2 regions of the Nonomuraea sp. NPDC050394 genome follow, and region 2 is predicted to be linked to the other one. Evidence: riboswitches for the same ligand, from Rfam matches in the RefSeq annotation. Region 2 holds a riboswitch; the other holds the start of a gene.
The links. Region 2 has a riboswitch for cobalamin ahead of ACIBKY_RS14575 (ribonucleoside-diphosphate reductase subunit alpha). Riboswitches for the same ligand answer to the same signal wherever they lie in the genome.
Positions count from the first base shown of each region.

Region 1: another riboswitch for cobalamin. It lies ahead of ACIBKY_RS50405 (ABC transporter substrate-binding protein); the one in region 2 lies ahead of ACIBKY_RS14575 (ribonucleoside-diphosphate reductase subunit alpha).

Region 1 is NZ_JBITIO010000024.1:40,805-44,205, reverse strand. Features, by position in the region: gene ACIBKY_RS50415 (cytochrome P450) at 1-739, shown strand, start outside; gene ACIBKY_RS50410 (Gfo/Idh/MocA family protein) at 741-1,601, shown strand; cobalamin riboswitch at 1,609-1,729, shown strand; gene ACIBKY_RS50405 (ABC transporter substrate-binding protein) at 1,799-2,749, shown strand; gene ACIBKY_RS50400 (FecCD family ABC transporter permease) at 2,749-3,401, shown strand, end outside.
Region 2 is NZ_JBITIO010000003.1:318,073-321,473, forward strand. Features, by position in the region: gene ACIBKY_RS14575 (ribonucleoside-diphosphate reductase subunit alpha) at 1-1,718, opposite strand, end outside; cobalamin riboswitch at 1,831-2,032, opposite strand; gene ACIBKY_RS14580 (Bug family tripartite tricarboxylate transporter substrate binding protein) at 2,057-2,983, opposite strand; gene ACIBKY_RS14585 (ArsR/SmtB family transcription factor) at 3,069-3,401, opposite strand, start outside.

The sequences.
Region 1 (3,401 bases), on a different contig from region 2:
CCGCTTCATCGGGGTGCCGGAGGCGGACGAGGCGTTCGTCCAGGCGCATGTCAAGGACTGGTTCCAGCTCTTCCTGTCGCCCCAGCCGCCGGAGCGGCAGCTCGTGCTGGCCGACAGCTTCCTGGAGTACCTGGAGTACGTGGACCGCCTCGTCGCCGCCCGCGCCCGCGAGCCGCGCGACGACTTCACCTCGCTGATGACCGGGCTGATCGGCCGGGAGCTGTCGCACCGCGAGGTGGTCGAGCTGATCTCCACGATCCTGCTCGGCGGCAACGACACCGTCCCCAACCAGCTCGGCAACAGCGTGCTGCGGCTGCTGCGCGAGGGGATCTGGCCGGTGCCGCCGGAGAAGCTGAGCGCCGCGGTCGAGGAGTGCATGCGCATCGACGGGGCCTCGCTGGGCTCCTTCCGGTACGCCACGTCCGACATCACGCTGCACGGGGTGACGATCCCGGCCGGGTCGCTGGTGCTGCTGTCCACCGACTCGGCCGCCCACGACGAGGCCGTCTTCGCCCACCCCGACACCTTCGACCTCGACCGGCCCAACGCCGACGCGCACATGGTCTTCGGCTACGGCATCCACTTCTGCGTGGGGGCGGCGCTCGGGCGGCTGCAACTGCGTACCGCGCTGGAGGTGCTGGGACGGCGGCTGCCCGGCCTGCGCCTGGTTCCGGGGCCGGTGGTGTACCGCACATCGATCGTCGGTCGAGGGCTGACCGAATTGCCGGTTAAATGGTGACATGGAACCGGTGAGGGTCGGATTGGTCGGGGCAGGGCCGTGGGCGGAGATGGCGCACGCGCCGATGCTGGCCCAGAGCCCGGAGATCGAGTTCGCCGGGGTCTGGGCCCGCCGGCCGGAGGCCGCCGCCCGGCTCGGGGCGCCGGTGTTCGAGCGGATCGAGGACCTGTTCGACGCCTGTGAGGCGGTGTGCTTCTGCGTGCCGCCGGCCGTACAGGCCGAGCTGGGGGTGAAGGCGGCGCGGGCGGGCAAGGCGCTGCTATTGGAGAAGCCGCTCGCCGACTCCCTGGACGGCGCCCAGCGGCTGGCCGACGCGGTCGCCGAGGCGGGCGTGGCCTCCCAGATGCTGCTCACACTGCGGTACGCCCCGCAGACCCGCGAGTTCCTGGCCCGCTGCGCCGGGATCGAGCCCTTCGGCGGGCACGCCGTCAACGTCAGCGACGTGCTGAACGGCGAGCATCCGTTCGGCACCCCGTGGCGGCTGCGGCGCGGCGCGCTGCTCGACGTCGGCCCGCACGTCATCGACCTGCTCGACGCCGCGCTCGGCCGGGTGACCGCCGTGCGCGCGCACGGCGACCCGCTCGGCTGGGTCGGGCTGCTGCTCGACCACGAGGGCGGCGCCGTGAGCGAGATCTCCCTGTGCATGGCCGGCGCCGGCGACCTGCCGCCCTCGACGTTCGCCGTCTACGGCCGCAAGGGCAACGTGACGCTCCCGCACTTCGACGACGACCCCCTGGACGTCGTGGCTGCCGAGTTCGCCCGGACCGTACGGCAGGGCGGCGGGCACCCCCTGGACGCCGCCCACGGACTGCGGCTGCAGCGCATCATCTCCGAGGCGGAGAATCAAGTCACCACCCCTTGACTCCGAGCAGCTTCGGAGCATTGATAGCGTTTGTCCGACGCGCAGTGTCGCAGCGAAGTCCGGTGTGAGTCCGGCGCTGTCCCGCAACTGTCAAAGCCAGGTCGCCTGCCACCGCGCCGACGTCATCAACCCTCGTGGAAAAGGGTGATCCGTCGCTAAGACGCGGGTCTCTCGGTTCCGATCTGAAAGGACTTCTCGTGAGGCCCGTACGCACGGCCTTCGCGGGCGCGCTGCTGGGAACGCTCGTCCTGACCGCCTGCGGTCAGACCGGCACCACCACCACCTCGTCCGCCCCGCCCACCTCCGCCGCCCCCGCCACCGCGGCCGGCTTCCCCGTCACGATCGAGGCCGGCAACGGCTCCGTCACACTGGCGAAGAAGCCCGAGCGGATCATCTCCCTGTCCGCCGCCCACACCGAGACGCTCTTCGCGATCGGCGCGGGCCCGCAGGTCATCGCCGTGGACGACCAGTCCAACTACCCGGCCGAGGCCCCCAAGAGCGACCTGTCCGGGTTCAAGCCCAATGTCGAAGCCATCGTCGCCAAGAAGCCCGACCTCGTCGTGCTCTCCAACGACCTGGACAAGATCGTCGCCGAGCTCGGCAAGCTCAACGTGCCCGTCCTGCTCGAACCGGCCCCCACGAAGATCGACGAGGCTTACGACGAGATCGCCGACCTCGGCGCCGCCACCGGCAACAAGGACAAGGCCGACCAGGTCGTGACCGGCATGAAGGCCGAACTGGACAAGCTCGCCGCCGCAGCGCCCAAGGACAAGAAGCTCACCTACTACCACGAGCTCGACCAGACCCCCTACGCCGCGACGTCCAGCACCTTCATCGGCCAGATCTACTCGATCTTCGGCATGACCAACATCGCCGACAAAGCCCCCGGCGCCGCCGGTGGCTATCCCAAGCTCTCGGCCGAGTTCGTCGCCCAGTCCGACCCCGACCTGATCTTCCTGGCCGACGTCAAGTGCTGCCGGCAGAACAAGGACACCCTGGCCAAGCGGCCCGGCTGGAAGGGCCTGTCGGCCATCAAGAACGACCAGGTCGTCCTGCTCGACGACGACATCGCCTCCCGCTGGGGCCCGCGCGTCGTCGACCTGGCCAAGGCCATCGGCGACGCGGTGAACAAGGCGGCCGCGAAGTAGTGCTCGACACGCAGCTCAGGCCCGCACGGGCGCGGCCGCTCTGGGTGGCGGGCGCGCTCGCCGTGCTCGCTGCCGGCATGGTCGCCGGACTGCTCGGCGGCGCCGCCGGCATCTCGCCGTGGCAGGTCGTGCTCCAGGCGCTGGACTGGCTGCCGTTCGTCGAGATCGACTCCGGCCTCGCGCCGATCGAGAAGGGCCTGCTGTACGAGCTGCGCCTGCCCAGAGTCCTGGTCGCGGCCGTGGTCGGCGGCCTGCTCGCCATCGCGGGCGCCGGGTACCAGGGTGTCTTCCGCAACCCGCTGGCCGACCCGTACCTGCTCGGCGCGGCCGCGGGCGCCGGGCTCACCACGACCCTGGTGATCGTGATGGTTCCGGCGCCGGTCCTGACCATCCCCGTCGCCGCGTTCGTCGGCGCGATCGGCGGCGTCATGCTGGCCTTCGCGCTCGGCAACACCGCCGGGCGCTCCGGTGGCACCGCCACCCTGGTGCTGGCCGGGGTGGCCGTCACCTCCTTCCTCACCGCCATCCAGACGTTCGTGCAGCAGTTCAAGGTCGAGGAACTGCAGCGCATCTACTCCTGGATCCTCGGCGACGTCGGCGGCGGCTGGGACCAGTTCTGGCTCGTCCTGCCCTACGCCGCCGTCTCGTCGGC
Region 2 (3,401 bases):
CGCTTGAACACGTTGGACACCTGCGGCTCGATGCACTCGTAGCATCCGGCGATGGAGGCGATCGTCGCCGTCGGCGCGATGGCGATCATGAGCGAGTTGCGCAGCCCGGTCTCGGCGATCCTGGCGCGCAGCGCGTCCCAGCGCTCGGAGGCGCCGACGCCGTAGTGGTCGGGGTGCAGCACGCCCAGGGCGGCGCGGGTGTCGTCGTAGGAGGGGTGCCGGCCCCGCTCGACGGCCAGATCGGAGGAGGTGGCGTAGGCGGCGAGGGCGATCTCCTCGGCGATCCTCGTGGACAGCGCCAGCGCCTCGGGCGAGTCGAACGGCAGCCGCAGCGCGAAGAACACGTCGGCCAGGCTCATGACGCCGAGCCCGATCGGCCGCCACCGCTTGTTCGCCTTCTCCGCCTCGGGCGTCGGGTAGAAGCCCAGGTCGATGGTGCGGTCGAGGAAGCGCACCGCGGTGCGGACGGTGCCGGCCAGCCGCTCCCAGTCCAGGCCGGTGCCGGTGACGTGGGCGGCCAGGTTGACCGAGCCGAGGTTGCAGACGGCGGTCTCGCCGTCGCTGGTCACCTCCAAAATCTCGGTGCACAGGTTGGACAGGTGGATGACGTTCTCCGGCCGGGCCGTCTGGTTGGAGACGCGGTTGGCGGCGTCCTTGAAGGTCATCCAGCCGTTGCCGGTCTGGGCGAGCGTGCGCATCATCCGGCCGTACAGGGTGCGGGCCGGCATCTGCCGCGTGTACAGGCCCTGCTCCTCGGCGGCGCGGTAGGCGGTGTCGAAGGCGTCGCCGTACAGGTCGGTGAGGTGCGGGACCGTCTTGGGGTCGAACAGCGACCACACGCCGTCCGACTCCACCCGGCGCATGAACTCGTCCGGCACCCAGTTGGCGAGGTTCAGGTTGTGGGTACGGCGGGCGTCCTCGCCGGTGTTCTCCCGCAACTCCAGGAACTCCTCGATGTCGGCGTGCCAGGTCTCCAGGTAGACGCAGGCCGCGCCCTTGCGCCGGCCGCCCTGGTTGACGGCGGCCACGGAGGAGTCGAGCGTGCGCAGCCACGGAACGATGCCGTTGGAGTGCCCGTTCGTGCCCTTGATCAGCGATGCGCGCGAGCGGACCCGGGTCCAGGAGATGCCGATGCCACCGGCGTACTTGGACAGGCGGGCGACCTGCCCGTAACGGTCGTAGATGGACTCCAGCTCGTCCCGGGGCGAGTCCAGCAGGAAGCACGACGACAGCTGTGGCCGGCGGGCGCCGGAGTTGAACAACGTGGGAGAAGACGGCAGATAGGACAACGTCGACATCAACGCGTACAGTTCGGCGGCCTCGCCGGCCGTCCGGGACAGGCCGCAGGCGACGCGGAGCATGAAGTGCTGCGGGCGCTCCAGCACTTTGCGGGTCTCGGGGTGGCGCAGCAGGTAGCGGTCGTAGACGGTGCGCAGGCCGAAGTACTCGAACCGCTCGTCGGCATCCGCGTCGATGAGCGCGTCCAGCTGTTCACGATTCTTCCGGACAAAGTCAGCGAGCGCGTCCTGGATCAGCCCGGCCGCGTGCGTGGCGGCAATGGAGTCGGAGAACGTGCGGACGCCGTGGCCCGCCGCCTCGTCGGCGATCTCCTCGGCCAGCAGCCGCGCGGCGACCCGGGAGTTGGCCGGGTCGGCGATCACGCGCGCCGCCGCCTCCTCGATGGCCAGCCGCCGATCCATCTCAACGATCTGCGTCACGTGCAACACTCCTCGCGAGCGAGCTTTCCCCCTGCGAGGGCACGCGAGAGCGCACACGGCAAGTACGGAGATCCCCCGGCCGCGCAGCCCCCGGGCCCTCCCTCGAGGCCCAATGGACAGGACAACCGCTGGCAGGTCTTCGGGCTCGCGGGCGTCTCAACGCGTGAGTCCTACTGGCCGTCGCTTCCCGGACCTGGGTCCAGTGCTGATGACGGCGGTCGTTCCCGCTTACCGCTGCGGGGCAGCCCTGGAATCGCACCAGGTTCCCTTTTGCTCCGCCTCCGGGGAGGCGAACCAGCGACAGTGCAGGATCCTACATCTAGTGGCCGGTCCCGCAACTATCCCCGGTATGTTGTGCTCGGCGTGTCGAGCATGCCGAGTTCACGGAGTACTCTGCGGGTACGGGCGGACTCGGTGGCCAGCCACGTGGCGAAGTCGTCGCCGCTGAGCGGGATGGCCTCCCAGCCCCCGTTGCGGCAGGCCTCGTGCCACGGCGCCGACCGGGTCGCGTCCTCCATCATGCGCACCGCGGCGCCCCGCCGTTCGCCGTCCATCGCGGCGGGCCCGACCACCGCGCACCAGTCGGCGAAGTCGACCCGCACCCCGCATTCCAGAAGCGTGGGGGCATCGATGCCGGGGACCCGGGCGGCCGAGGAGACGGCCAGCGGCCTGATCCGGCCGGAGTCGAGCCGGGCCCGCCAGTCGCGCAGCCGTCCGGTGGCCGCCGCGACCTTGCCGCCCTGCATGGCCGCCGCCACCTCCTGGGCGCCCGGGTAGCCGGTGTAGTCGATCTTCCTGACGTCCACGCCGAGCCCCTGCGCGACCAGGCCGAACAGCAGGTGGTCGGGCTCGCCCAGGGGCCCGCCGGCCAGGTAGGTGCGCTCCGGCTGGGCCAGCAGGTGGGCGGCGAAGGCGTCGAAGTCCCTCAGACGCGAGTTGGCCGGCACCACCAGCACCTCGACGTTGCCGGTGAGCCTGGCCAGCGGCGTGGTGGCGACGTGCATGGGGCGCTGGTCGTTCAGCTCGGCGGCGGCCAGCGCGGGCAGGCCGGTCACGGTGACCGTGGTCGTGCCGCCCGTGCCGGTGGCGGGGTAGCCGGCCCTGCGCAGGGTGCGGTAGAGGGCCTGCGCGACCGGCGCCCATCGCTCGCCGCCGGGGACGACGCCGACGGGACCGAGGCCGTGCGCGCCGCCACCCGCGCCGGCGCATCCGGAGGCACAGGCGGCCAGGCCGAGCCCGAGAGCGAAGAACTGCCGACGCCGCATGATGCCCCTCCCCGAACCCCGATAGACCTCCCATTACATGAGGTTATTGGCAGATCACACGGTGTTACACATCGGGGGGCACTCTTCACGTATCATCGGCCGGCAGCGCGAACATCCTGATGTAGATCGGGCGCGCGTCAGGGGGCGCGTCGTCGGCCGGGTGGCTGTGCTTCCACAGCAGCGCGATGTACTCCTCGAAGAAGGCGTCGAGCCCCTCCTTGGTCATCCGGCCGAACCCCCGCGAGGCCTTCGCCCAGTCGGGGTCGCGCAGGTAGGCGGCCCCGAAGCGGTCCAGCAGCGCGCGGTCCTCGGCCATGCCGATGCGGTAGAACTCCTCCAGTACCGCGCGGTTCTCCGGCGCCACGTCGCGGAAGTTCGGCGTGCGGATGTCGCGCGGTATGTCGGCCTTGCGCCACCA